Regions from separate parts of the Streptomyces sp. NPDC032822 genome, predicted to be linked through region 2. Evidence: predicted binding sites of a transcription regulator. Region 2 holds the regulator's gene; the other holds the start of a gene.

Region 1 (14,320 bases), on a different contig from region 2:
AGCGGCAGCGGCAGCGGCGAGGCGAAGGCGGGCTGAGGGGAGCCCCGGCCCGGCTCCCCTCCGAGGGGGGTCCGGTCGGTCTCGCCCTCCTCGGTGGGGAGCGTCGGTCAGGCCTTCGGCACCCGCAGCAGCGCGGTGATGTGGGCCGCCGCCGTCGAGAGGTGCCTGCGGGTGTCGCGGAGTTGGTCCTCCGTGACGCCGTGGTCGCGGGCGCTGTCGCGGACGTCGTCCCGGAAGCGGTCGAGGAGCCGGTCCAGGTCGCGGGCGGGGTCTCCGGTGGGCGCCTCATGGGCCCAGGTCGGTTCGTACCCGGCCGGGAAGTCCTCCGGGGTGTCCGCGTACTCGGGGGCGGGTGCCGCCTTCTCGGCGTTGCCGTGTCCGCCCCGGCCGAAGCCGAAGTCCTTCCCGAACTCCTTGCCGAAGTCCTTTCCGAAATCGCCGAACTCCTTGGCCAGTTCGGTCAGCCCCTCGCGCACCCCGGTCGGCCAGTCGCCCCGGGAGAAGTGGTCCTGCACCTGTTCCTGGACCCGTCGGGCGATGCGCTGCACCTCCTCCTGTGCCTGCTCGCGGGCGTGCTCTTGTGCCTCCTTGGCCTGGCGGCGGGCCCGCTGGGCCTCGTCCCGCGCCCGGCGGCTCTCGTCCTTGGCTCGCCGGGCCTGCTCCTTCCACTCCTGCTTGACGCGCCGCATCTCCTCCTTGGCCGCGCGCCACGCCTCCCTGTCGGTGTACTCCCCGAAGTCCCCGAAGGGGCCGGTCTGTTCACCCCCGCCGGTGTCGGCGCCGGTGCCGCCCGCCCCCGCGCCTCGGCGCGCCTCGGAGGCCGCCGCCCGCATCTCGCGTCGCAGCTCGCCCGCCGCGCCGCGCACGTCGGCCCGGATCTCGGCGGCGAGTTCCGCGACCGACTCCCGGATCTCCAGTTCCAGGTCGGCCAGTTCACCGCTGCGGTCGGCCAGCTCGGCGCGGCCCGCGTCCGTGATCGAGTACACCTTGCGGCCACCCTCGGTGGCGTGGGTGACCAGCCCCTCGGCCTCCAGCTTGGCCAGCCGCGGATACACGGTGCCCGCGGACGGCGCGTACAGGCCCTCGAAGCGCTCCTCCAGGAGGCGGATCACCTCGTAGCCGTGGCGCGGGGCCTCGTCCAGCAGCTTCAGCAGATAGAGGCGGAGGCGGCCGTGGGCGAAGACGGGGGGCATGTCAGAGCACCTTCTTGTCGGTCGTACCGTCGGCCGGGGCGCTCGGCGAGCCGCCGTCCTGGCCGGAACCGGAATTGTCCCCCGAGCCGGGCGGAGAACTGTCCGCCGGGTTGTCGTCGAGGGACTCGGCGGCCTTGGCCTGCTGTTCTCCGCCGTCGGAGTCCGTGGTCTTCTCTCGCGGCCCGGCGGTACCGGAGTCCGCGACCGCACCCTCCGGTGCGTCAGCGGTGACGTCCGTGGGCGCTTCCCGCGGCCCGTCGGCCCCCGTGTCCTCGACGGCGTCCCACGGTTCGTCCTCCCGGGGTGGCCGGCGCAGCAGGGCGATCGAGCCGGAGACGGTGGTGGCCCGCAGCTTGCCGTTGCCCTGGCCCAGCCGGCCGGTGATCTTGTGCGCGCCCCACTGGCCGTGCACCCGGAGGCCGTCGAAGGCGTTGGAGATCGTGCCGCTCGCCGTGTTGGCCTCGACCTCCGCGTCCGCCGGCTGGGGCAGCCGGATCGCGATCTCGCCCGAGACACTGGTCAGGCGGATGTCGGTCGGCCCGCCCGGATCGAGGTCGACGATCATCGAGCCGCTGACGGAGTCGGCCCGCACTGAGGAGCCCGAGCCGTCGACGACGGTGAGGTCGCCGGAGACGGAGTTGAACCGGAGGTCGCCGGTGACGGCCTGGGCCTCCAGGTTCCCGGAGACGGTGTCGGCGCGGACCTGGCCGGAGACCCCGACGAGAGTCGTGTCGCCGGTGACCCCCTTCACGACGGACGGCCCCCGCATCCCGGAGACGACGGCCCCGGCGCTGACCACGCCCACCTCGACCTGGGTGTCGGCCGGCACGGCGAGGGAGACGACGGCACTGCGGCGCCACCCCTTCCGGTCGAGCCACTTGAGGAAGCCCTTCCAGGGGAGGTCGTCGTACGCCACGGTGAGGGTTCCGTCCTCCTGGGTGACGGTCAGGGGCGGCCCCTCGATGTGGGAGACCTCCAGGCGGGCGGAACCTTCGTCGGTGCCCACCACGTTCACCGTTCCGTCGACGAGGCGTACGCGGAGGGTGGTGACGGGATCGTCGAACGTGAGCTTCGTGGGCTCGGTGACAGACCACTCGGACATCGGTGCGGACCTCCCCGTAGTAACGCGCCATATCGCGTCTCGTACTCATTCACGATATATCGCGGACCCGGAAAGTCAAGACACTCGTTCTGGGGATCCTCGGGCTGTCGAAAATCCTCGAATGGCTTGAATGGGGCGAATCGCCCTCAGGTGTGAGCAGGTCGACGGACGCTCCCCGCACCGGCCGGGCCGGTCCCGCAGGTCGAGCCCCCGCCGCTCCACCGCCCCGCCGCTCCACCGGGCGCAGCCCGATGCCGTCGCCACCGCGGCCCGCCCGCCGCGCGATCCCGTGCTGCTCACGCGGGCGGGCGAGGACCGGACGACCGTCCTGGCCCCGAGGCCGAGCCCTTGATGCGGGACGGCGACCCCGTCGACCGCGTCCCGACCGGCCGGGCCACCGCCCTCAGCGTCGGCGCCTCCGGCCCCGTACTCGCCCTGTGGCGGGACGCGAACCGCCGCCGACTGCACCCTTGCCCCGGCGACCCCGCGGGCCGCCCTACGAGGCGGCCCGTGCCCTGTCGGACGTCCGCCCCGTCGACACGGGTCCCGGCCCGCTCGACGCCGGTCTCAGGGAGTTCGAGCCCACCACCCACCCGCACCTGGGCCCCTGGCTTCGCTGTGGCGCCGACACCCTCCCGCTCGCCGCCAGCGGGCTGCGGGCCGCAGCGGCGGCCGGATCACGGCAGGAGCACTGCTGCCGGCGCACGGCACGCTGGGACCGGCGTACGCCCTGGCCTCTCCGCGCGACTGACGGACATGACAAACGGGGCGCCTGTCAGACGCCCCGTGCACCGACCGATCGACGGACGGCCTACGCCCGCTCGACCTGTGCGCCCGGCTCGATCCGAGCGCCCGACTCGACCTACTCCTCGTCGTCTTCGTCGTCCAGCCGCGCCAGCCACGTCGCCAGCCGCTCCACCGGTACCTCGAAGTCCGGGTTCAGATCGACGAACGTCCGTAGCTGCTCGGCGAGCCACTCGAAGGTGACTTCCTCCTCGCCTCGCCGCTTCGCCAGCTCTTCGATGCCACGGTCCGTGAAGTACATGTGCTCAAGGATAAGTGGGCGGAAACGGCAGGGCCGCACCCCCTGGAGAGGGGGTGCGGCCCTGCCTGTCGTGTACGGCGTGCGAGACGGTTACGCCTCGAACACCTCACGCACCAACTGCTCCTGCTCCGCCTGGTGCCGCTTCGCGGAACCCACCGCCGGCGAGGAGCCGTGCGGGCGGGAGATGCGGCGCAGGCGCCCCCCGTGGGGGACGTCCGCGCCGACCGCCAGGTCGAGGTGGTCGATCAGGTTGAGGGCGATGAACGGCCAGGCACCCTGGTTCGCCGGCTCCTCCTGGGCCCACAGGTACTTCTCGGCGTTCGGGTACTTGGCGATCTCGGCCTGGAGCTCGGCACCCGGGAGGGGGTACAGGCGCTCAAGGCGGATGATCGCCGTCTCGGCCGCGGCGGCGTCCGTGGCGCCACGCTTCTGACGCTCGGCCTCAAGGTCGTAGTAGACCTTGCCGGCGCAGAAGACGACCTTCTTGACCGCCGCCGGGTCGGCCGACGAGTCGCCGATGACCGGGCGGAACTGGCCGCTCGTGAACTCCTCCGCCTTCGAGGCCGCGGCCTTGAGGCGCAGCATCGACTTCGGGGTGAAGACGACCAGCGGCTTGTGGTGCGGGTTGTGCACCTGCCACCGCAGGAGGTGGAAGTAGTTCGACGGGAGGGTCGGCATCGCGACCGTCATGTTGTTCTGGGCGCAGAGTTGCAGGAAGCGCTCGACGCGGGCCGAGGAGTGGTCCGGGCCCTGGCCCTCGTAGCCGTGGGGGAGGAGGAGCGTGACGCCGCTCGTCTGGCCCCACTTCTGCTCCGCGGCCGAGATGTACTCGTCCACGACCGTCTGCGCGCCGTTGACGAAGTCGCCGAACTGCGCCTCCCACATCACGAGGGCGTCGGGGCGGGCCAGCGAGTAGCCGTACTCGAAGCCCATGACCGCGTACTCGGACAGGAGGGAGTTGTAGACGTTGTAGCGCGCCTGCTCCTCCGAGAGGTAGAGCAGCGGGGTGAACTCGTCGCCCGTCGCGCGGTCGATGAGCACCGCGTGGCGCTGACCGAAGGTGCCGCGCTGCGAGTCCTGGCCGGACAGCCGGACGGGGACGCCCTCCAGGAGGAGGGAGCCGACCGCGAGGGTCTCGCCCATGCCCCAGTCGATGGTGCCGTCCTCGACCATCGACGCCCGGCGCTGCAGCTGCGGCAGCAGACGCGGGTGGACGGTGATGTGGTCGGGGATGTTGACCTGGGACTCGGCGATCCGCTTGACGACCTCCGAGGAGATCGCGGTGTTGACGGCGACCGGGAAGTCCGCCTGCGGGTCCGAGACGGGGGCCGCGGCCGGGTTGGCCGTGGCCTCGCGGACCTCGGTGAAGACCTTCTCCAGCTGGCCCTGGTAGTCCTGGAGAGCCTGCTCGGCCTCTTCCAGGGTGATGTCGCCCCGGCCGATCAGCGACTCGGTGTACAGCTTGCGCACCGAGCGCTTCTTGTCGATCAGGTCGTACATCAGGGGCTGGGTGAAGGCAGGGTTGTCCGACTCGTTGTGACCGCGGCGGCGGTAGCAGATGAGGTCGATCACCACGTCCTTGTTGAACGCCTGGCGGAACTCGAAGGCCAGGCGCGCGACGCGCACGACGGCCTCCGGGTCGTCGCCGTTCACGTGGAAGATCGGGGCCTCGATCATCCTCGCCACGTCCGTCGCGTACATCGACGAGCGGGACGACTCCGGGGCGGCCGTGAAGCCGACCTGGTTGTTGATGACGATGTGGACCGTGCCGCCCGTGCGGTAGCCGCGCAGCTGAGACATGTTCAGGGTCTCGGCCACCACGCCCTGGCCCGCGAAGGCCGCGTCGCCGTGCAGGGCCACCGGCAGGACGGTGAAGTCGGTGCCGCCCTTGTTGATGATGTCCTGCTTGGCGCGGCTGATGCCCTCGATGATCGGGTCGACCGTCTCCAGGTGGGACGGGTTCGCGGCCAGCGAGACCTTGATCTGCTCGCCGTCCAGACCGGTGAAGGTGCCCTCGGCGCCCAGGTGGTACTTCACGTCGCCGGAGCCGTGCATCGACTTCGGGTCGAGGTTGCCCTCGAACTCGCGGAAGATCTGCGCGTACGACTTGCCGACGATGTTCGCCAGGACGTTCAGGCGGCCTCGGTGGGCCATGCCGATGACGACCTCGTCGAGGCGGGATTCGGCCGCGCTGTCGAGGACCGCGTCCAGCAGCGGGATGACGGACTCGCCGCCCTCCAGGGAGAAGCGCTTCTGGCCGACGTACTTCGTCTGCAGGAAGGTCTCGAAGGCCTCCGCCGCGTTCAGGCGGCGCAGGATGCGCAGTTGCTCCTCGCGCTCCGGCTTGCTGTGCGCGCGCTCGATGCGGTCCTGGATCCACCTGCGCTGCTTGGGGTCCTGGATGTGCATGAACTCGACGCCGGTGGTGCGGCAGTAGGAGTCACGCAGCACACCGAGGATGTCCCGCAGCTTCATCAGGGACTTGCCGGCGAAGCCGCCGACCGCGAACTCCCGCTCCAGGTCCCACAGGGTGAGGCCGTGCTCGGTGATGTCCAGGTCGGGGTGCTTGCGCTGGCGGTACTCCAGCGGGTCGGTGTCGGCCATGACGTGGCCCCGGACCCGGTAGGAGTGGATCAGCTCGAAGACGCGGGCGGCCTTGGTGACGTCGTCGTCGTGGCTGGCGTCGATGTCCTTGAGCCAGCGGACCGGCTCGTAGGGGATGCGCAGCGCCTCGAAGATCTCGTCGTAGAAGCCGTTCTCGCCGAGCAGGTAGTTCGCGACGACGCGCAGGAACTCGCCGGACGCGGCGCCCTGGATCACCCGGTGGTCGTAGGTCGACGTGAGCGTCATGACCTTCGCGATACCGAGCTTGTTCAGGGTGTCCTGGGAGGTGCCCTGGAACTCCGCCGGGTAGTCCATCGAGCCGACGCCCATGATGACCGACTGGCCGGGCATCAGACGCGGGACGGAGTGGACGGTGCCGAGGCCGCCGGGGTTGGTCAGGGAGACCGTGACCCCGGTGAAGTCGTCCATCGTCAGCTTGCCGTCGCGGGCGCGGCGGACGATGTCCTCGTAGGCCTGCCAGAACTCGAAGAAGTTCAGCGTCTCGGCCTTCTTGATGCCGGCCACGACGAGCTGGCGGTCGCCGTTCGGCTTGACCAGGTCGATGGCCAGGCCGAAGGTGACGTGCGCGGGCTTGACGAGGGTGGGCTTCCCGTCCTTCTCCGCGAAGTGCCAGTTCATCGACGGCATGGCCTTGATGGCCTGCACCATCGCGAAGCCGATCAGGTGCGTGAAGGAGATCTTCCCGCCCCGGGCGCGCTTGAGGTGGTTGTTGATGACGATGCGGTTGTCGAACAGCAGCTTCACCGGGACCGCGCGCACGGACGTGGCCGTGGGCAGTTCCAGCGAGGCGTTCATGTTCTTGGCGACCGCGGCGGCCGGGCCGCGCAGCGTCACGAACTCCGGACCCTCCGACGACGCGGCGGCCGGCTCGGCAGCAGGCTTGGCGGCGGCGGGCTTCGCGGCCGGAGCCGCGGCCTTGGCCGGCGCGGGGGCCTGGGCCGGCGCCTGAGCGGCGACCACGGGCTTCGGGGCCGCGGGAGCCGGGGCCGCCGCGGCAGGAGCCTGTGCGGGCGCCTGGGCCTGTGCGGGCGGGGCGGCGGGCGCGGGCTGGGACGGTGTGGACGGAGTGGTCCCTGCGGCCCCCGCGGCCGCAGTACCCGCCGGAGCCGAGGCGGCAGCCGCGCCCGGCTTGTAGTCGGCGAAGAAGTCCCACCAGGCTCGGTCTACGGAATTCGGATCCTGGAGGTACTGCTGATAGATCTCGTCGACGAGCCACTCGTTGGGACCGAAGGCCGCTGCGGGGTTCTTGCCCGCTTGGTCTGCGTCGGTCGAGATGCTCGAGTTACTGGGGGACTGTGGCGACACGGCGGCAACCGCCCTCTTCCGCTTCACAAGGTGATGGACAGCGGGAATAAAGGCTACGCCTCCAAGACCGGGTAGGTCAGGCCGGGCCCGTCCATCGTCGTGTAAGTCACATCGAACAGCGTGTTTCAGGGCTGGAAATGGCGGGAAACAAGCGTGGTTCCGCTTCGTCCGGCATGGGTTGAGCGGGCCCAGGCGCGACAACGGCGCGGGCCTCTTCCTGATCACACGTGTCCGTCAGTGCGGACGCCCGTGGATCTTGTGGCTCCGCCTCGAACTTTACGTCAACTTGGCAGAGATGGAAGTCCCGGAAGGGTGACAAGAATCCGGCAGCCCCGCTCGGATTCGGCCACACCGATCCGGCCTCCGTGCAGATCCACCGCCCAGCGGACGATCGCCAGGCCGAGACCCGTGCCGCCGTCACTGCCCGGACCGTGCGGCCGGTTGACACTGCCGCGGTTGAACCGCTCGAAGACCCGGTGCCACTCCGAACGCGGAATGCCGGGGCCCTCGTCGAGGACTTCCAGCTCCAGCGACTCGTGGGTGGTCCCGCGCCGCGCCTTGACGGTGACCCGGCCGTGCGGCGGGCTGTGCTTGACCGCGTTGTCGATGAGATTCGCCACCACCTGGTGGATCCGCTCGGGGTCCGCGTGCGCGGTCAGCTCCGGCGGGGACACGTCGAGGTGCAGATGGACGTCCGTACGCGTGTGGCTGCCGGAGCCGGACGCGATGCCCGCGCGCGCGGAGGCGACCATGTTGGCCTCCTTCAGCACGCCCGAGAGATACGGCCACACCTCGAAGCGCCGCTTGCGCAGCGGGACGACCCCGTTGTCCAGCCGGGACAGGTCGAGGAGCGTCTCCACGAGACGCCCCAGCCGCTCGGTCTGCTTCAGGGCCGTCCGCATCGTCTCGGGGTCGGCCTCGGTGACGCCGTCGACGATGTTCTCCAGGACCGCCCGCAGACCCGCGATCGGCGTGCGCAGCTCGTGCGAGACATTCGCCACGAGCTCCTTGCGCTGCCGTTCCTGCGCCTCCAGGTCGTCCGCCATGTGGTTGATCGTCTGGGCCAGGTCACCCAGCTCGTCCCGGCGGTTCTCCCGCACCCGGCGGGTGTAGTCGCCGTGCGAGATGGAACGGGCCACCGCGTTCATCTCGTCCAGCGGCGCGGTGAGCGAATGCGCCACGAACTGCGTAATCAACAGTGTGGCGATCATCGAGAAGACCGTGATGAACCGCAGCTCCGTCTTGGTGTGCACCGCGATCATCAACAGACCCGTGGTGATCAGCACCGAGATCACGACCAGCGCGCCCAGCTTGGTCTTGATCGAGAACGGGCGTACGCCGCCCCAGGGGTCCCCAGGGCGTCTTGGTGCGGCCGGCCCCTCGCTCATGGCGTCGGCGTCTCCAGGGCGTAGCCCACGCCGTGCACCGTGCGGATCCGCTCGGCGCCGATCTTCCGGCGCAGTGCCTTGATGTGGCTGTCGACGGTCCGGGTGCCGGAGGCGTCCGCCCAGTCCCACACCTCGGCCAGCAGCTGCTCCCGGGAGAGCACCGCGCGCGGGGTGTTGGCCAGGCAGACCAGCAGGTCGAACTCCGTGGGCGTCAGATGGACGTCCTCGGAGCGCACCCGTACCCGGCGCTGCGCGTGGTCGATCTCCAGCTCGCCGAGCCGGAGGATCCCGCTGCGCGGGGTCGAGGCCGCGATGGCGGCCCGCTCCACCCGGCGCAGCAGGACGTGCACGCGGGCGGCCAGCTCCCGCATGGAGAACGGCTTGGTCATGTAGTCGTCGGCGCCGACGCCGAGCCCGACCAGCATGTCGGTCTCGTCGTCCCGTGCGGTGAGCATCATGACCGGCACCGGTCGGGCGGCCTGCACACGCCGGCAGACCTCCAGGCCGTCGAAGCCGGGCAGCATGATGTCGAGGATCAGCAGATCGGGCTGCCAGGCCTCGGCGGTGTCGACCGCGGACGGGCCGTCGCCCGCTGTTTGCACGAGGAATCCCTCGGCGCGCAGGCGGGTCGCGATGGCGTCCACGATCGTCGGATCGTCTTCGACGACGAGCACCCGGCGCTGTGCGCCCGGGGTCGCCGCCGTGCCGTTGTGGGAGGTGTGTGTCTGCTCCATCGCCCGCCCCTGAGGTGTGCAATTCCGGAACCAGTGGGGTGATCCCTTGTCTGCGCATGACTGCGCTTGACGCTTGAATGATCGGCGTCAGGGAAGCAGAGTACGGGGAGTCACCGTGGCTTTGCTATCCAGGTCGGACCGCGAGATGCACGACGTCCGGAACTCCCCGGGCAACCGGGATCTCTTCGGTACGCACCTGTTGGAACCCGGCATTCCATAGGGATCCTTCAAATTCCGGAGAGGGCCGGGCGGACCACACCGCAAGTACCCCACCCGGACGCAACGCCCTTGCGCAGCTTGCCAGTCCGGCCGCGGAGTACAGGTCGCGGTTGCCCTCGGTGACCGTCCAGCCGGGCCCGTTGTCCACGTCCACGCACAGTGCGTCGAACGTGTCGCATCTCTCATTGACGAAAGCGAAAAGGTCCGTTTCCACAATCTCCGTGCGCGGATCCGCGAGAGCGTCCGCCGAGAGCGCGGACAGGGGACCCGCGAGGTGCCAGTCGATGATGGCGCGCTCGCGTTCGACGACGATGATGCGGACCCAGCGGGGATCGGCCGCGGCGTGTGCGAGCGAGAAGCCGACGCCGAGACCGCCGATGAGCACACTCGGCTCGCGGCGACCGCCGAGCGCGTCCAGCGCCGCGTCCACGAGCAGCCGCTCCGAGCGCCCGTCGGAGGTGTCCATCAGGAAGCAGCCGTTGGCGATGATCTGCAGTAACTCGCCATGCCGCCGCAGAACGACCTCGCCGTGCGGACCGTCGCGCCGGTCCAGGACCTGGGGAACGTCGTACGAGGTGGACATCGGCCCATCCTGGCAGGAGGGAGGGGGCGGGCCGGGCGACATCGCGCAGGGTCGGCGCCGCCCGGCGCTCCTTGAGAAGTCCCTGTGAATCGGCGCCTGGGTGGCGCAGGTCACAGACAGGGTCCCGTGGTGCGTCGAGGGTGGGGTGAAAGGGGAAGGAGCGCCTCACCTTGGAACGGACCGAGACGGCCGACCGGCCCGACGTGCACGAGCTGCTGGACGGGATGCCGCGCCAGCGAGGCACGTCGACGGCCGTGCCGGACGCGCCTGACGTGCCCGTCGCGTCCCCCGCGGTCGGGCCTTCCCGGGCATGGCTCCGCCTCCGCCCCTGGCGGCTGCTCCCGACGCCGACCGGGACACCGTTCACCTTCGGCTACGCCACCGTCCTCGCCGTCACCTCACTGGTCACCCGGTACGCCGACCCCGCCCTCGTGCACCAGCTCCACCAGGCGTCCAGCACCGATGTGGCGCACCTCGTGCGGATGCCGATGTTCGTGCTGCCGGCCAGTGCGCTGTGGGTGGCGGGCGGGATCCTCTCGCCGTTCGCGATCGGCCTGCTCCTCGTGCTCACCGCGCTGGAGCGGCGGATCGGCGGTCTGCGCACGGCCGGTGTCTTCCTCCTCGGCCATGTCCTCGCCACCCTCGCGACCGAAGTGCCCATAGGGCTCGCGGTCCTCGCCGGCCGGCTGCCGGAGAGTTCGCTGCACCGCCTCGACTACGGCGTCAGCTTCGGCGTCGCCGCCGGGGTGGGGGCCCTGGCCGGTCTCCTCACCCCGTGGCTGCGCTGGCCGCTGCTCGCCCTGTTCGGCGGGATGCTGGTCCAGGACCTGCTGGCCTTCACCGACCCGATGACCAACTGGGGCCACCTGCTGGCGTTCACCATCGGCATCGGGACATGGCCACTGGTGAGACGCCACGCTCAGCCGAACCGGTCGCGTTCGGATCAGCCGGGTTCGGACCGGTCGCGTTCGGACCAGTCGGGTTCGGACCAGTCGGGTTCGGACCAGTCGGGTTCGGACCGGTCCCGGCCGGACCGGACCATGTCCGACCGGACCACGGCCTCGTAGCCGCCGGCCGAGTCGCGACGGTCTGGGCGAACTCCGACACGCTTCTTCGTCCCGCCGGACAGCATCCGCGGCCGGTCTCCCAGTCGGTCGGGGAGTCCGACGGCCTCCGCCGCGCGCGCCACGGCCGCCGGGGCGAGCCCGCCCGGCAAGTCCCGCGACCAGGCGGTCTACGACCGGAACTCCCGGACCGGACAGCCGGACCGGACAGCCGTGGAACACCCCGAACCTCTACGGGAGACAGCGCCCGGCCGGCGCCGGATCTCCTGTCGCCGGAGCCGGAGCCGGAGCCGGAGCCGGAGCCGGAGCCGGAGCCGGAGCCGGAGCCGGAGCCGGCGGGGCGACCGTGCCCTCGGTGGCGGTGGCGGTGGCGGTGGCGGTGGCCGTGGCCGTGTCGGTGCGCCAGCCGCGCCGTGCGGACGCCGGACGCCGGGCCGGTTCGGGGACGCCGAGACGGCTCTCGTCCTCCGAAGTCGCCCCCACGGGCTGTGAACCGGGGCCGTGAACGGGCTCGCGGTGTGTGGGCTCTCCCTGTGAACGCCGTCGCGGATTCATAGCGGTGGGCCAGCGGTGCTGTGGCGGTCGGTCGGTTCCTCTTCTGGAGGGCTGGTCAGTCGTCGCCCCGCACGCGCGCGTGCGGATGCTGGTCGTGCCACCTGTCCGCGTGCAGGAGGGAGCCGCGCATGGTGCCCTCCAGCGGGAAGCCGGCCTTCTGGGCGACTCGGCAGGACGCCTGGTTGGCCGCCGAGTGGCAGAGGGTGAGCCGGTGCAGGCCGAGGTCGTCCAGGGCCCAGCGGGTCAGGCGGCGCGCGGCCTCGACCGCGACACCGGCGCCGCGGCCCGCGGGCAGCATCCAGTAGGCGATCTCGCCGTGACCGCGCTGGAGGTCGACGCCGATCCAGGCTGCCAGGCCGAGGGCCTCGCCTCCGTCGGGGCGGGCGACGGCCCAGACCGCGCCCGTCTCCGTCGTCCAGCGGTCGTGCATGCGCGCGATACGCGCGCGTGCCCCGTCCTCGGAGACGGCGGGCAGAAGGTTCCAGTGGCCGATGGCGGGATCGTGGCTCGCCGCGACCAGCGCGTCGGCGTCCGCGAGCCGCCACGGCCTGAGTTCGAGACCGGTGCCGGGAAGGTCGAGCACGGGTTGGGTGTTGTCGCACATGCGGCCCGCGGGGACCACCGGGGGTATGGGAGCGATCACCCGCCGCATCATGACAGACCTGGTCAGTGGGCGAACAGTGGCCGGTCAGGGGCTGGTCGGGGCGTGATCGCTCACAGCGAACGCGGCCGGGGGAACAATCAAGGGCTCACATGCATTGAGTCGGCATAGCTCAACTTGAATGCCGAAGGGGAGATCATGGCTACTGAGTCCACAGCGTTCACTCTGCCTGTGTTGCCGCTCGACGACGAGGTCGTGCTGCCCGGAATGGTGGTGCCGTTGGACCTGAACGACGCCGAGGTGCGGGCCGCGGTGGAGGCCGCCGAGGCCGCCGCGCGGTCGGAGCCCGGCAAGCCGAGGGTGCTGCTGGTGCCGCGCATCGACGGCGCGTACCCGAGTACCGGCGTGCTCGGCACCGTGGAGCAGGTCGGCCGGCTGGCCGACGGCGACCCGGGCGCGCTGATCCGTGGACGCGGGCGCGTGCAGATCGGCGCCGGGACCACCGGTCCGGGCGCGGCGCTGTGGGTCGAGGGGACGCGGATCGACGAGAGCGTGCCCGAGCCGCTGCCGGGGCACGTCGGCGAACTGGTCAAGGAGTACAAGGCGCTGGCGACCGCCTGGCTGCGCAAGCGCGGCGCCTGGCAGGTCGTGGACCGTGTGCAGGCCATCGACGGCGTCTCCGCGCTGGCCGACAACTCCGGTTACTCGCCCTTCCTGACCACCGGCCAGAAGGTGGAGCTCCTGGAGACCGCCGACCCGGTCGCCCGTCTCAAGCTCGCCACCCAGCAACTGCGTGACCACCTCGCCGAGCAGGACGTCGCCGAGACCATCGCCAAGGACGTCCAGGAAGGCGTCGACAAGCAGCAGCGCGAGTTCCTGCTCCGCCGCCAGCTGGAAGCCGTACGCAAGGAACTCCGCGACCTCAACGGAGAGGCGGAGGGCGAGGAGTCCGACGACTACCGGGCCCGGGTGGAGGCCGCCGACCTGCCCGAGAAGGTCCGCGAGGCCGCCCTCAAGGAGGTCGACAAGCTGGAGCGGTCCAGTGACCAGTCGCCCGAGGGCTCGTGGATCCGGACCTGGCTCGACACGGTCCTCGAACTGCCGTGGAACGAACGGACCGAGGACGTGTACGACATCCCGGGCGCCCAGGCGGTCCTGGACGCCGAACACGCCGGTCTGGAAGACGTGAAGGAGCGGATCACCGAGTACCTGGCGGTGCGCAAGCGCCGTACCGACCGGGGCCTGGGTGTCGTCGGCGGCCGGCGCGGCGGTGCCGTGCTCGCGCTCGTCGGCCCGCCCGGGGTCGGCAAGACCAGCCTCGGCGAGTCCGTCGCGCACGCCATGGGCCGCAAGTTCGTCCGGGTCGCCCTCGGCGGCGTCCGCGACGAGGCGGAGATCCGCGGCCACCGGCGTACATACGTCGGCGCGCTGCCCGGCCGCATCGTCCGGGCGATCAAGGAGGCCGGGTCGATGAACCCGGTGGTCCTGCTCGACGAGATCGACAAGGTGGGCTCGGACTACCGGGGCGACCCGGCCGCCGCCCTCCTGGAGGTGCTGGACCCGGCGCAGAACCACACCTTCCGGGACCACTACCTGGAGGTGGAGCTGGACCTGTCGGACGTCGTCTTCCTGGCGACGGCGAACGTCCTGGAGGCCATCCCGGAGGCCCTGCTCGACCGGATGGAGCTGGTCCGCCTGGACGGCTACACCGAGGACGAGAAGGTCGTCATCGCCCGCGACCACCTGCTGCCGCGTCAGCTGGAGCGGGCGGGCCTCGAAAAGGACGAGGTCGCTCTCGACGAGAGCGCGCTGCGCAAGCTCGCCGGCGAGTACACGCGCGAGGCGGGCGTCCGCACCCTGGAGCGGTCGATCGCACGGCTGCTGCGCAAGGTCGCGGCCCAGCACG
Region 2 (14,320 bases):
CGCGTAGCCGGCGGGCAGGTCCTGCAGCCAGTCGGTGAGGTTGCCGATGCTGCCGTCCGCGAGGGCGGTCACCGCGTCGTCGGTGCCCTCGGCCCGGCCCTGGACCACGAGGCGGTCCCAGCCGTCGCCGGTGACGTCTCCGGAGGAGAGGCTCTCGATGCCGTACGAGTCGGCCCAGTCGAAGCCCGTGCCCGAACCGCCGTTGTGGCCACTGGACCTGGCGATCGGCCCGGAGACGAAGGAGAGGTTGGTCGGGCCGGTGGAGCCGACCGCGACGTCGAGGTCGCCGTCGCGGTCGAAGTCGCCCGCGGTCAGGGCCTGGCCGTAGCGGTCGTAGTCGCTGCTGAAGAAGTCGGGCAGTGAACGGGCCGCGGACAGGCCGGACTTGGAGCCCCAGACGACGGTCACGTCACCGTCGTTGGTGTCGCTGTCGTCCTCGCCGGGGGTACCGATCAGGAGGTCCGCGTACCCGTCCTTGTCGAGGTCCGCGGAGGCGAGGGCCGTGCCGAAGGCGTCACCGGCCGCCGCGGTGCCGGGGATGTTCGCCGTGTTCTGGGTGATCAGCTTGTACGTCGAGGTCTTCGGGCCGCTCGCGCTGCCGTACACCACGGACACCGCGCCGGCCTTCGCCTTGCCGGCGACCGTGGCGGCCGGGGCGCCGATCGCGAGGTCCGCGTAGCCGTCGCCGTTGAAGTCGTACGGGGCGGCTGCGCCGGCCGCGTGGGCCGCCGGTGCCGCGAGGGTGAGCGGGGTGAGGGAGGCCGCGAGCAGGACGGCCAGTCGGCGGTACGTCACTGGGAGATCACCCATCCGAAGTCGGCGTTGCCCTTGAGGGCGACGTCACGGGCCGAGAAGAACTTCGCGCCCGAGGCGGTGAGGCCGGAGGCGCTGCCGCGCAGGACGGTGACCGCGCCGTAGCCGTTCTCGTAGCCGGCGCCGACGACCAGGTCGGCCTTGCCGTTCTTGTCGAGGTCGACCAGGCGGACCGAGTGGCCGAACGCGTCGTCCTTCTCGTTGCTGCCGGGGACCCCGGCGGTGTTCTGCGTGTACGACTTGGCGCCCGAGCCCTTCAGCCCGGTGGCCGAGCCGAACAGGATCGTCACGGAACCCGAGTCCCTGGCCGTGCCGTTGTCCTCGTAGGGGGCGCCGACCGCGACGTCGGCGTACTTGTCGCCGTTGACGTCGCCGACGCTCACCGCCGCGCCGAACAGGTCGGATGCCTCGCCCGCGCCGGGCACACCCGCCGTGTCCTGGTGGATGACGGTCGGCTTCTGCGCCGGGTCGGGGCCGGTCGCGCTGCCGTACCAGACGGCGATCTGGCCGCCCTTGTGGCCGCCCGGCTTGCCGCTGCGCGGGTCCTCGTAGTCGCCGAGGACGAGGTCGCCGTAGCCGTCACCGTTGATGTCGCCGGTCGCGCCCAGGGCGCCGTCGGCCTTCGGCAGCTCGGTTTCGAGGTAGTCCGACTCGGGGTGGTCCGCGTTCCCGGGGTCGTGGCGGAGGTAGCTGATGTGACCGCCCTGGTCGCCGTCGGTGGCGTACGGGTACAGGCGCTCGGTGGCCTTGTCGCCGTTCAGGTTGCCCGCGATCACCTCGTACGCCGAGCCCAGTTCGTAGACCGCGTTCCAGCTCGCGGGGGCGCCGGTGCGGGCGAAGGGGCCCTTGTAGAGCAGGGTGTTGCTCTGGCCGGTGACGGTCACGTCCGTCTTGCCGTCGCCGTCGAAGTCGCCGGTCGCGACACCGGCGGAGAAACCGCCCCACTCGGTGAGGTACGACGGCTGCGGCAGCGCCGAGCCGCCGGACAGGCCGGACTTGGAGCCCCAGACGACGGTGGCGGTGCCGACGCCGTCGCGGTCGCCGATGCTCTCGTACCGGGAGCCGACGATCAGGTCGGCGTAGCCGTCGGCGTTCAGGTCGCCGGCGGCGAGGCTGCTGCCGAAGCGGTCGCCCTCCTCGGCGGTGCCCGGGACACCGGTGGAGTTCTGGGTGATGACGGCCTTCCTGGCGGTCGAGACGCCGGAGGACGAGCCGTACATGACGACCACGGCACCGGCGTTCGGCACCGAGCCGACGTCGGCGCTGAACGCGCCGATCGCGAGGTCCCGGTAGCCGTCGCCGTTGAAGTCCCCGGCCAGACCGGAGGGCGCGGCGTCGGCCGCGGTGACGGGCAGGGCGGTGAGCAGGCCGGTGGTGAGGGTGGTGGCCAGCAGGAGGATGCGCTTGCGCAAGGCGGGACTCCAGAAGGGATGCCGGGCCCGCGCGGCGGGCCCGGCAGCAGAAGGGATACGGCTCAGTCGGCGAAGGTGAGCAGGCCGCCCGTCAGCGCGGCGTCGCCGGCCGTCGCGAGAGCGGGCCTGAGGTGCTGGTGCACGCGGGTTCTCCTGCTGCATGCGGGGGATGCCTGGCGGACATCCGCAGTCGATGGGGTGCCGACCCCTGCGCGCGCCGCGCGGAGGGGTTCGGCCAACAGGAGACCTGGGACGGGGCGTAAGGGTTGTACGTGAATTCGGTAAAACATTCGACGGCCGGGGTACGACGACGCCCCCGGGCCCTTGAGGGACCCGGGGGCGTCGAACAGCCGTGACGCGACGGCCGTGACGGCTACTTCACCGGCTGCGGCTCCGACTCGCTCTCCGCGTCGGTCTCGCCGGCCGGGGGCTCGTCGTCCACCGGCGTCCGGACGGACTCCAGGAGGAGCTGGGCGACGTCGACGACCTGGACGGACTCCTTGGCCTTGCCGTCGTTCTTCTTGCCGTTGACCGAGTCGGTCAGCATGACGAGGCAGAACGGGCAGGCGGTGGAGATGATGTCCGGGTTGAGGCTCAGCGCCTCGTCGACACGCTCGTTGTTGACGCGCTTGCCGATCCGCTCCTCCATCCACATCCGCGCACCACCGGCGCCGCAGCAGAAGCCGCGCTCCTTGTGGCGGTGCATCTCCTCGTTCCGCAGGCCCGGGACGTTCGCGATGATCTCGCGCGGCGGGGTGTAGATCTTGTTGTGGCGGCCCAGGTAGCAGGGGTCGTGGTAGGTGATGAGGCCCTCGACCGGTGTGACCGGGACCAGCTTGCCCTCGTCCACCAGGTGCTGGAGCAGCTGGGTGTGGTGGATGACCTCGTAGTCGCCGCCGAGCTGCGGGTACTCGTTGCCGAGGGTGTTGAGGCAGTGCGGGCAGGTCGCGACGATCTTCTTCGCGGACCTGGGCTTCTTCGACTCCTCGGTGACGTTGCCCTCGTCGTCCATCTCCTCGCCGAACGCCATGTTCAGCGCGGAGACGTTCTCCATGCCGAGCTCCTGGAAGAGGGGCTCGTTGCCGAGGCGGCGGGCGGAGTCACCGGTGCACTTCTCGTCGCCGCCCATGATCGCGAACTTGACGCCCGCCATGTGGAGGAGTTCCGCGAAGGCCTTGGTGGTCTTCTTGGCGCGGTCCTCCAGGGCGCCGGCGCAGCCGACCCAGTACAGGTACTCGACCTCGGACAGGTCCTCGATGTCCTTGCCGACGACCGGCACCTCGAAGTCGACTTCCTTGAGCCACTCCAGGCGCTGCTTCTTGGCGAGCCCCCAGGGGTTGCCCTTCTTCTCCAGGTTCTTGAGCATGGTGCCCGCCTCGGACGGGAACGCGCTCTCGATCATCACCTGGTAGCGGCGCATGTCGACGATGTGGTCGACGTGCTCGATGTCGACCGGGCACTGCTCGACGCAGGCGCCGCAGGTGGTGCAGGACCACAGGACGTCCGGGTCGATGACACCGCCCTCTTCGAACGTGCCGATCAGCGGGCGTTCGGCCTCCGCCAGAGCGGCGGCGGGGACGTCCTTCAACTGCTCCTCGGACGCCTTCTCGTTGCCCTCGGCGTCCTTGCCGCCGCCCGCGAGCAGATAGGGCGCCTTGGCGTGGGCGTGGTCCCGCAGCGACATGATCAGCAGCTTGGGGGAGAGCGGCTTGCCGGTGTTCCAGGCGGGGCACTGGGACTGGCAACGCCCGCACTCGGTGCAGGTGGAGAAGTCCAGGAGGCCCTTCCAGGAGAACTGCTCGACCTGGGAGACGCCGAAGACGTCGTCGTCGCCCGGGTCGGTGAAGTCGATCGGCTTGCCGCCCGACGTCATCGGCTGGAGGCCGCCCAGGGCCGTCCCGCCGGTCGCCTCGCGCTTGAACCAGATGTTGGGGAAGGCGAGGAAGCGGTGCCAGGCGACACCCATGTTGGTGTTCAGCGAGACCGTGATCATCCAGATGAACGAGACGCTGATCTTGATCATCGCGGTGAAGTAGACGAGGTTCTGCAGTGTGCCGACCGACAGTCCCTTGAAGGCCAGGACCAGCGGGTACGAGGCGAAGTATCCGGCCTCGTAGTGCTCCACGTGGTGGATCGCGCCCTCCAGGCCGCGCAGCACGTAGATGGCGAGACCGATGGTGAGGATGACGTACTCGACGAAGTACGCCTGTCCGGACTTGGAGCCCGCGAAGCGGGACTTGCGGCCGGCCCGCGAGGGCAGGCTCAGCAGCCGGATCACCATGAGCACGGCGATGCCCAGGATCGTCATCACGCCGATGAACTCGATGTAGAGCTCGAACGGCAGGAACTCACCGATGTACGGCAGCACCCAGTCGGCCTGGAAGAGCTGGCCGAAGGCCTGGGCGAGGGTCGGCGGCAGCGTCAGGAAGCCGACGGCCACGAACCAGTGGGCGACGCCCACGATGCCCCACCGGTTCATCCGGGTGTGGCCGAGGAACTCCTTCGCGAGCGTCACACTGCGCGCGTAGGGGTTGTCGGTCCGGCTGCCGGCGGGCACGGGCTGGCCGAGTTTGAAGTACCGGACGAACTGGCCGATGGCGCGTGCGAGCAGCGCGACGCCGACCACGGTCAGGACCAGCGACACGATGATCGCGGCGAGTTGCATTTCGGGGCTCCTCGGGCCTGCGAGGGGGGGTTGGTCGAGGCGGTCCGCGAAGGGCGTCCTCGTGATGACCAAGCCTATTACTAAGCGGTAACTTATGCGATTCTCTGAGAGTACCCGCAATTCTGTGCCGCACTGTAGTCAGCCGTGCGGTGATCTGTGCTACTGAGGCTGACCTCAGTAACCGGTCGGTAATCGGCCCGCGACCGACGTCACGCGGCGCGCCGGTCCGGTCCCGCCATTCGTACCAAATCATGACATTCGGCTTAGCTTGGACCCGTGCTCTACGGGATCGCCGCCGCCACCATCGCCCTGCTCCTCGCCGCCGTCCTCACCGCCCTGCTCCGGGTCCCCGCCCTGCGTCTCGGCGTCCTCGACCGACGCCGACAGCGTCCGCTGCCGCTGCTCGGCGGCCTGGCCGTCGTGCTCGTCACCTGCCTGGTCGCCGTGGCCGGGGAGTGGACCGGGGTCGCGCCGCTCGGCGACGACGTCCGGGCCCTCCTCGTCGCCGGGGCCGCCGTCGCCGCCCTCGGGCTCGTCGCCGACGTGCGCCGCGTCAAGGCGCGGTTCCTGGTGGGCGGTACGGCCGTCGCCGCCCTCTGTGTGGTGCCGTACGCGCAGACCGGGGTGCCGGGCGGCCTGCTGGCGGCCTGTTGGATCGTCTTCGTCGCCGTCGGTTTCCGGGCGCTCGACCATGCGGACGCGCTGGCGGGCACCGTCGGGGTGCTCACCGCCTTCGGGGTGGGGGCGCTGGCGGCGGCCGAGGTGATGGACGGGCTGGCCGCGCTGCTGAGCGTGCTGGCCGCCGCGCTCACCGGGTTCCTGATGCACAACTGGCATCCCGCGCGCGTGGGGCTCGGCGCGTGCGGCTCGCTGTTCACCGGGTTCGTGCTCGCGGCGGCGGCCGTGGTCACCCGGACCGGGCACGAGCCGGTGGCCGACGCGGGGGTGCTGTTCGCGCTGACCGCCCTCACGGGGGTGGACGTCGTCCTCGTGCTGCTCTCCCGGCGGCTGGCCGGAAGGCCCCTGTTGCGCGGCGGCCCCGACCATCTCGCGCACCGGCTGCGACGGCTCGGGCTGACCCCTCGGGGGGCGACGGTACTGCTCGGTGCGGTCACCTTCGGCGGGGTACTCGTCGCGGTGCTCGCGCATCTGGGATGGGTCGCGGAGTCCGGGGTGTTCTGGGTGGCGACGGGCGCCCTGATCTTCGTCCTGGCCCTGCTGAGGGTCCGGGTGTACGCCCCGAGGCGGCCCGTCGGGCAGCCTGGAGGTCTGGGATCTCCGCAGGTCAGAGGAGGGTTGCGTGTAAGGAACGGATAAGAGTTGAGCCCCTGCGACTCACCTCTGTTGCATGAGTCGCGGACGTCGTGCACACTTGAGTCCGTTCCACTCAAGTCATTGCTGGAGGAATCAACCATGGCACGTGCGGTCGGCATCGACCTGGGCACGACTAACTCCGTCGTCAGCGTTCTTGAAGGCGGCGAGCCCACCGTCATCACCAACGCAGAGGGCGCCAGGACCACGCCGTCCGTCGTCGCCTTCGCCAAGAACGGCGAGGTGCTCGTCGGCGAGGTGGCCAAGCGCCAGGCGGTCACGAACGTGGACCGGACCATCCGGTCCGTGAAGCGTCACATGGGCACCGACTGGAAGATCGAGCTGGACGGCAAGCCGTTCAACCCGCAGCAGATGTCGGCGTTCATCCTGCAGAAGCTGAAGCGCGACGCCGAGGCCTACCTGGGCGAGAAGGTGACCGACGCGGTCATCACCGTCCCGGCGTACTTCAACGACTCCGAGCGTCAGGCGACGAAGGAGGCCGGCGAGATCGCGGGCCTGAACGTCCTGCGGATCGTCAACGAGCCGACCGCCGCCGCCCTGGCGTACGGCCTCGACAAGGACGACCAGACGATCCTCGTCTTCGACCTCGGTGGCGGCACCTTCGACGTGTCCCTCCTGGAGATCGGCGACGGCGTCGTCGAGGTGAAGGCCACCAACGGCGACAACCACCTCGGTGGTGACGACTGGGACCAGCGCGTCGTCGACTACCTGGTCAAGCAGTTCTCGGCCGGCCACGGCGTGGACCTCGGCAAGGACAAGATGGCCCTCCAGCGCCTCCGCGAGGCCGCCGAGAAGGCCAAGATCGAGCTGTCCTCGTCCACCGAGACCTCGATCAACCTGCCCTACATCACGGCGTCCGCCGAGGGCCCGCTGCACCTGGACGAGAAGCTCACCCGAGCTCAGTTCCAGCAGCTGACGGCCGACCTGCTGGAGCGCTGCAAGACGCCGTTCCACAACGTCATCAAGGACGCCGGCATCAACCTCTCCGAGATCGACCACGTCGTTCTCGTCGGTGGTTCCACCCGGATGCCCGCCGTCGCCGAGCTCGTCAAGGAGCTCACCGGCGGCCAGGACGCCAACAAGGGCGTGAACCCGGACGAGGTCGTCGCCATCGGCGCCGCGCTCCAGGCCGGTGTCCTCAAGGGCGAGGTCAAGGACGTCCTGCTGCTCGACGTCACCCCGCTGTCCCTCGGTATCGAGACCAAGGGAGGGATCATGACGAAGCTCATCGAGCGCAACACCACGATCCCGACCAAGCGGTCCGAGATCTTCACGACGGCCGAGGACAACCAGCCCTCCGTGCAGATCCAGGTCTACCAGGGCGAGCGCGAGATCGCGGCGTACAACAAGAAGCTCGGGATGTTCGAGCTGACCGGTCTGCCGCCGGCCCCGCGCGGTGTCCCGCAGATCGAGGTCGCCTTCGACATCGACGCCAACGGCATCATGCACGTGACCGCGAGGGACCTCGGCACGGGCAAGGAGCAGAAGATGACCGTCACCGGCGGCTCCTCGCTGCCGAAGGACGAGGTCGACCGGATGCGCCAGGAGGCCGAGAAGTACGCGGAGGAGGACCACACCCGCCGCGAGGCCGCCGAGACCCGCAACCAGGGCGAGCAGCTCGTCTACCAGACGGAGAAGTTCCTCAAGGACAACGAGGACAAGGTCCCCGGCGAGATCAAGACCGAGGTCGAGGCCGCGGTCGAGGAGCTGAAGGCCGCGCTCAAGGGCGAGGACACCACCGAGATCCGTACCTCCACGGAGAAGGTCGCGGCCGTCTCGCAGAAGCTCGGCCAGGCCATGTACGCCGACGCCCAGGCGGGCCAGGCGTCCGCCGGTGCCGGTGAGGGCGCGTCCGAGGCGAAGGCCGACGACGACGTCGTGGACGCCGAGATCGTCGACGACGAGCGCAAGGACGGTGCCGCGTGACGGAGGAGACCCCGGGCTTCGACGAGAAGCCCGACGTCCCTTCCGGCGCCACCCCCGACGACGCCGAGCCGCAGGCCGCCTCCCCCTCCGGGGAGGGGGCGGCCCCGGCCGGGGACGCATCAGCACAGTTGGCCGGCCTGACGGCCCAGCTGGACCAGGTACGCACCGCGCTCGGTGAGCGCACCGCGGACCTCCAGCGGCTCCAGGCCGAGTACCAGAACTACCGCCGCCGGGTCGAGCGGGACCGGGTCACGGTCAAGGAGATCGCCATCGCGAGCCTCCTCACCGAACTCCTGCCCGTCCTCGACGACATCGGCCGCGCCCGGGACCACGGCGAACTCCTCGGCGGATTCAAGTCCGTCGCGGAGTCGCTGGAGACCGTCGCGGCGAAGATGGGCCTCCAGCAGTTCGGCAAGGAGGGCGAGCCCTTCGACCCGACGATCCACGAGGCCCTGATGCACTCGTACGCGCCGGACGTCACCGAGACGACGTGCGTGGCGATTCTGCAGCCCGGGTATCGCTTCGGCGAGCGCACCATCCGCCCCGCGCGGGTGGCCGTCGCCGAGCCGCAGCCGGGTGCGACGGCGGGCAAGGCCGAGGGTGCCGATGAGGACCCGGCGGCCGGCGAGGACAAGGACAGTGGCCCTGAGGAGGGCTGACGTCACCACTGAGCGGAAGGAGGGACGTCGAGGATGAGCACCAAGGACTTCATCGAGAAGGACTTCTACAAGGTCCTCGGCGTCCCCAAGGACGCCACCGAGGCCGAGATCAAGAAGGCGTACCGCAAGCTCGCCCGCGAGTTCCACCCGGACGCCAACAAGGGCAATGCCAAGGCCGAGGAACGCTTCAAGGAGATCTCCGAGGCGAACGACATCCTCGGTGACCCCAAGAAGCGCAAGGAGTACGACGAGGCCCGCGCGCTCTTCGGCAACGGCGGCTATCGCCCGGGGCCGGGCGCGGGCGGCGGCTCCTTCAACTTCGACCTGGGCGACCTCTTCGGAGGCGGCCCCCAGGGCGGCGGCTCAGGAGGAGGCGCCGGCGGGGCCGGCGGCTTCGGCGGCGGACTCGGTGACGTCTTCGGGGGCCTGTTCAACCGCGGCGGCGCGGGCACCGGCACCCGGACCCAGCCCCGGCGCGGCCAGGACATCGAGTCCGAGGTCACCCTCAGCTTCACCGAGGCGATCGAGGGCGCGACGGTCCCGCTCAGGATGTCGAGCCAGTCGCCGTGCAAGGCCTGTTCGGGCACCGGCGACAAGAACGGCACACCGCGCGTGTGCCCGACCTGTGTCGGCACCGGGCAGGTCGCCCGGGGCAGCGGCGGGGGCTTCTCCCTCACCGACCCCTGCCCCGACTGCAAGGGCCGCGGCCTCATCGCCGAGCACCCCTGCCTCGACTGCAAGGGCAGCGGCCGGGCCAAGTCGTCCCGCACCATGCAGGTCCGCATCCCGGCCGGCGTCACCGACGGCCAGCGGATCCGGCTGCGCGGCAAGGGGGCGCCGGGCGAGCGCGGCGGCCCGGGCGGCGATCTGTACGTCACCGTGCATGTCGACGTCCACCCGGTCTTCGGCCGCAAGGACGACAACCTCACGGTGACCGTCCCGGTCACCTTCGCGGAGGCGGCGCTCGGCGGCGAGGTCAGGGTCCCCACCCTGGGCGGTCCGCCGGTCACGCTCAAGCTGCCCGAGGGCACGCCCAACGGCCGCACCATGCGGGCCCGCGGCAAGGGCGCGGTCCGTAAGGACGGCACCCGCGGCGACCTGCTGGTCACCGTGGAGGTGAGTGTTCCGAAGGATCTGACGGGGAATGCTCGTGAAGCGCTGGAGGCGTATCGCGAGGCAACCGCGGGTGAAGACCCGCGGGCGGAGCTGTTCCAGGCCGCGAAGGGAGCATGAGTGGGATGGACGGTCGTCGACGCAACCCGTATGAGCTGACCGAGGAGACCCCGGTCTACGTCATCTCGGTGGCGGCCCAACTCTCCGGTCTGCACCCGCAGACTCTGCGCCAGTACGACCGTCTCGGCCTGGTCTCCCCGGACCGCACCGCCGGCCGGGGCCGCCGCTACTCGGCCCGTGACATCGAACTGCTGCGCACCGTCCAGCAGTTGTCTCAGGACGAGGGCATCAACCTGGCCGGCATCAAGCGGATCATCGAGCTGGAGAACCAGGTCGCCGCCCTGCAGTCCCGGATGGCGGAGATGCAGGCCGCGCTGGACGGCGCGGCGGCCACGATGCAGCAGCGCGAGGCGGCGGTACACGCGTCGTACCGCCGCGACCTGGTCCCGTACCAGGAGGTCCACCAGACCAGCGCGCTGGTGGTGTGGCGCCCGAAGGGCCGCCAGACGTCGGACTGACCCGCGCGGCGAGTCGTAGGTGAAGGGGCCCGGAGGTGCGAACCTCCGGGCCCCTTCGTCGTCGGCTCCGCGGATCAGCGTCCGACGAAGAACTCCAGCGTGGCGCTCTGTTCGCCCTGCCGCCCGTAGGCGTCCACGGCGTACACGGTGGTCGTGCAGGGGCCGTTGTACGGCGGAGTCCAGCTGATGGAGCCCGTCGTCGACAGCTGGGTGCCGCTGTCGCCGCAGGCGCCGCTGATCTCCCACGAGTAGCCCCGCAGGACCCGCTCCTCGTCACCCGCGCCGGGCGCTGCCGTGACCTTGATGGCGGACCGCGCGGGAACGCCGGTCGAGACCAGCGTCAGCAGCGGTGCGGCCGGACCGGTGGCGGTGGCCGCGGTGGTCCGCTCGACGACGAGCTGCGCCGAGGGCGCCGACTCGGCGCCGCGGCCGTCCACGGCGGCGACGTAGTAGTACGCCTTGCGGCGCGGGGCCGTGGTGTCCGCGTACGTCGCCGTGGTGGTGCTGCCGAGAAGCGTCCAGCCGCCTTCGTGCCACGTACGCCGGTAGACGTGGTAGCCCGTCGCGTTGTCCGCCGCGGTCCAGGCGAGGTCCGTGGAGGCGTCGGCGGGCGTGCCCGTCAGCCCCGTCGGGGCGGCCACCGCGGAGACCGCCGGACGCGTGGCCACCGCCGCCGCCGAGGCGGAGGAGCGGTTCCCGGCGGCGTCCAGGGCGACGATGACGTAGGAGTAGGGCGCGCCGACCTCGGCGTAGGCGTCCGTGTAGTCCGTGGCGACGTCCAGGTACTCGCCGGTCAGGGGTTCCCCGTTGCGCGTGGGCTCCAACAGGTACTGGACGACGTCCTTCGACGAAGAGGCCTTCCAGGTCAGGACGTTGCCCGCGGTGCTGCCCCGCACCGTCAGCCCGGTGACCGCCTGCGGCGCCGTCCGGTCGGCGGTGGTGACCGGCTTGTCGGCGGTGCCCGTCGACTCGTTGCCGGCCTTGTCGTGGGCGCGGACCTCGTAGTAGTACGTGTCGCCGGTGGCCGGGACGGTGGTGTCGGTGTACGACGCCGAGGTGGTCGTCGCGAGCGGCTTGGCGGGGAACGAGGCACCCTTCAGCCGCCGGTAGACGCGGTAACCGGCGAGGTCCATCTCCTTGTTCTTCGCCCAGGTGACCTTCGCCTTGCCGGTGGCCTCGTCGTACGACACCGAAGTGCCCGTCGGGGTCAGGGGCTTGACCTTGTCGACGGTGGCGGAGGTGCGGGGTGTGTAGCCGAACTCGACCTTGGCGGACCCGGTCCAGTTGACGTAGTCGACGCGCAGGGTGTGCTTGCCGGAGGGGACGGTGACGTTGACGGTCTTCTTCACCGTCGACGACACGTTCTTCCAGATGTCGACCTTGCGGGTGCCGTCGAGGTAGACGCGGATGCCGTCCTGCGCTGCGACCGGCAGCGCGAACGGCCCGCCGGAGCCGAAGTCGCGTGTCACGGTCCAGCGGACGCCGAAGTTGTCGGCGGGGAGACCGGAAGCCGGGGCCTTGGAGCCCCAGTTCTGGTCGATCGCGCTGTCGCAGTCGGTCTTCTTCGGCGTACCGGAGAACGTCGTGTTCGCGAAGAACTGCCGCTTGTAGACCGGCGAGGCGCAGGTCGTGGCGGCGGACGCGGGCGCGGTGGCGGTGAGCAGGCCGCCCGCGGTGGCGAGCACGACGGCGGCCGAGGCCACCGTGGTCGTGCGTCTGGCTGGGTTCATTCGGTCCTCTGGTTCGGGATCGGAGCGGCAGAGGCAGCCGCCGTGATCACGACTCACGAGGAGGGGAGTTGGTTGTACGGCCCTTCGTCCTCCCCTGGCTTCACATCGGTTCACAAGGAATGAAGAGTCCGTAAAGGGCGTTTGGAGAGGGTGTCGCTCCGTCTTCACATGCAAAGCGGAGGGTGATGTTGTCATCTCGTTAAGTAGTTTCGCTTGACGCTGGGGGGCGCGTGCGCGTTGGCTTTTCAGTCACCTGGGTCGCAATGCTGCGCCCGCGTCCGCAAGGCACAGAAGTGAGCTCCGCAATGCGCCGTATCGCCATATCCGTGGCCGCGTCCACGATGACCCTCTCGTTGGCCGGTTGCGGCGCGCTCGGGGTGACGGGGGGCAGCAGCCAGGCGAGCCCGACCAAGGGGAACGACATCACCGTCGGCGTGCTGATGCCGGAGAAGACGAACACGCGCTACGAGGAGTTCGACTACCCGATCATCAAGGCGAAGGTCGCCTCCCTGACCAACGACCAGGGCAGGACCGTGTACGCCAACGGCGGGGCCAACGCGAAGAAGCAGATCAGCCAGATGGAGAGGATGATCGACGACCAGGTCGACGTCATCCTGCTGGACGCCGTCGACTCGCACACCATCGCGGACACCGTGCAGAAGGCGAAGGACGCGGGCATCCCCGTGATCGCCTACGACCGGCTCGCCGAGGGCCCGATCGACGCGTACGTCTCCTTCGACAACGAGCTGGTCGGCGAGGTGCAGGGCCGTTCGATCATCGACGCGCTGGGCGAGGACGCCGACACCTCCGACAAGATCGTCATGATGAACGGCTCGCCCACCGACCCCAACGCCGGTCAGTTCAAGGCGGGCGCGCGCTCCGAGCTGGAGGGCAAGGTCACGATCGCCGAGTCGTACGACGTCGACGGCTGGAGCCCGGAGATCGCCGAGTCCGACATGGCGAGCGCGCTGAACACGATCGGCAAGGGCAACGTGAGCGCGGTGTACTCCGCGAACGACGCCATGGCCGGCGGCATCATCAAGGCCCTGAAGGCCGCGGGCATCACCAACCTGCCGCCGATCACCGGCCAGGACGCCGAACTCTCCGCCGTGCAGCGGATCGTCTCGGGCGAGCAGTACATGAGCGTCTACAAGCCGTACCCGCAGGAGGCCGAGGCCGCCGCGGAGATGGCCGTGGCGAGGATCCAGGGCAAGGACATCCAGTTCGACGCCCTCGCCTCCGACAAGGTGGACAGCCCCAGCGACAAGGACATCCCGGCCCAGCTGGTGCCGGTGGTGGCCCTGACGAAGAGCAACATCAAGTCGACGGTCGTGGCGGACGGCATCTACAAGGTGTCCGACATCTGCACCAGCGACTTCAAGTCGGCGTGCGCGGCGGCCGGTCTGAAGTAGGGCGCTGTCGCACGCGATGTGTCCCTGATCACGATGCCGCCTTCGCGTCAGCGAAGGAAGCGAAGAAACTCCCCCGGGAGTTCCTACGGGCGGCCCGGTGTGTTCAGGCCCTGTGGACCGGTTTGCGCACCATGAACACGTCCACCGGGTCCTGGGACTCCAGGGTGAACCCGAACCGCTCGTAGAGCCGGCGGGCCGCGCTGCCCCGCAACACGTTCAGCCGGACCAGGGCGCCGTCGCGGTCGCTCCGCTCCAGCAGCTCGCGCAGGACGCCGGACCCGATGCCGGTGCCCTGGAAGTGCGGGGCGAGATAGAAGTGCTCCAGCCAGAGCGCGTCCTCGGCGGGCCGCAGCGCCACGCAGCCCGCGAACTCACCGCCGACCTCGATCACCCATGTGTGCGCGGGCTCGAACCCGTCCCGCAGCCGCTGCCGCACGCGCCGCGGGTCGTAGCGCCCGAGCCGCGTCAGATCCGGCCGCATCACGAGGGCCCGCAGCTCGACGATGACCTCGACGTCGGACGGCGACGCCGGGCGGATGTGCCAGTCGGGGGCCTGGTCCGGGGCCGGTTTCGGGTTCGAGGTCGGGTTCGGCATGATCGCCAGGTTACTCAGCATCGAGCCAGGTGAGCGAGCCCTCTTCGCCGTCTCTGGATTCCGTGACTTTCGTGAACGAGAGAGG

The links. The regulator HspR, encoded in region 2, represses chaperone genes until heat shock. The targets are predictions, from matches to a motif close to TTGAGNNNNNNNNNCTCAA.
Region 1: lon (endopeptidase La) is a predicted target of HspR. The motif match lies at 12,572-12,590, and genes of this name have one in related genera.

The regions. Positions count from the first base shown of each region.
Region 1 covers NZ_JBVIOL010000007.1:141,561-155,880, reverse strand. Annotated here, with positions in the region: gene ACZ5VD_RS21215 (Clp protease N-terminal domain-containing protein) at 1-36, shown strand, start outside; gene ACZ5VD_RS21210 (PadR family transcriptional regulator) at 108-1,193, opposite strand; gene ACZ5VD_RS21205 (DUF4097 family beta strand repeat-containing protein) at 1,195-2,295, opposite strand; gene ACZ5VD_RS21200 (DUF6104 family protein) at 3,158-3,340, opposite strand; gene ACZ5VD_RS21195 (multifunctional oxoglutarate decarboxylase/oxoglutarate dehydrogenase thiamine pyrophosphate-binding subunit/dihydrolipoyllysine-residue succinyltransferase subunit) at 3,431-7,270, opposite strand; gene ACZ5VD_RS21190 (HAMP domain-containing sensor histidine kinase) at 7,552-8,658, opposite strand; gene ACZ5VD_RS21185 (response regulator transcription factor) at 8,655-9,392, opposite strand; gene ACZ5VD_RS21180 (spermidine synthase family protein) at 9,517-10,194, opposite strand; gene ACZ5VD_RS21175 (rhomboid-like protein) at 10,365-11,261, shown strand; gene ACZ5VD_RS21170 (GNAT family N-acetyltransferase) at 11,869-12,456, opposite strand; gene lon (endopeptidase La) at 12,613-14,320, shown strand, end outside.
Region 2 covers NZ_JBVIOL010000004.1:534,749-549,068, forward strand. Annotated here, with positions in the region: gene ACZ5VD_RS14880 (FG-GAP-like repeat-containing protein) at 1-795, opposite strand, end outside; gene ACZ5VD_RS14885 (FG-GAP-like repeat-containing protein) at 792-2,225, opposite strand; gene ACZ5VD_RS14890 ((Fe-S)-binding protein) at 2,599-4,890, opposite strand; gene ACZ5VD_RS14895 (MraY family glycosyltransferase) at 5,167-6,207, shown strand; gene dnaK (molecular chaperone DnaK) at 6,304-8,148, shown strand; gene grpE (nucleotide exchange factor GrpE) at 8,145-8,807, shown strand; gene dnaJ (molecular chaperone DnaJ) at 8,841-10,040, shown strand; gene ACZ5VD_RS14915 (heat shock protein transcriptional repressor HspR) at 10,046-10,498, shown strand; gene ACZ5VD_RS14920 (fibronectin type III domain-containing protein) at 10,573-12,228, opposite strand; gene ACZ5VD_RS14925 (sugar ABC transporter substrate-binding protein) at 12,534-13,640, shown strand; gene ACZ5VD_RS14930 (GNAT family N-acetyltransferase) at 13,744-14,235, opposite strand; gene ACZ5VD_RS14935 (hypothetical protein) at 14,246-14,320, opposite strand, start outside.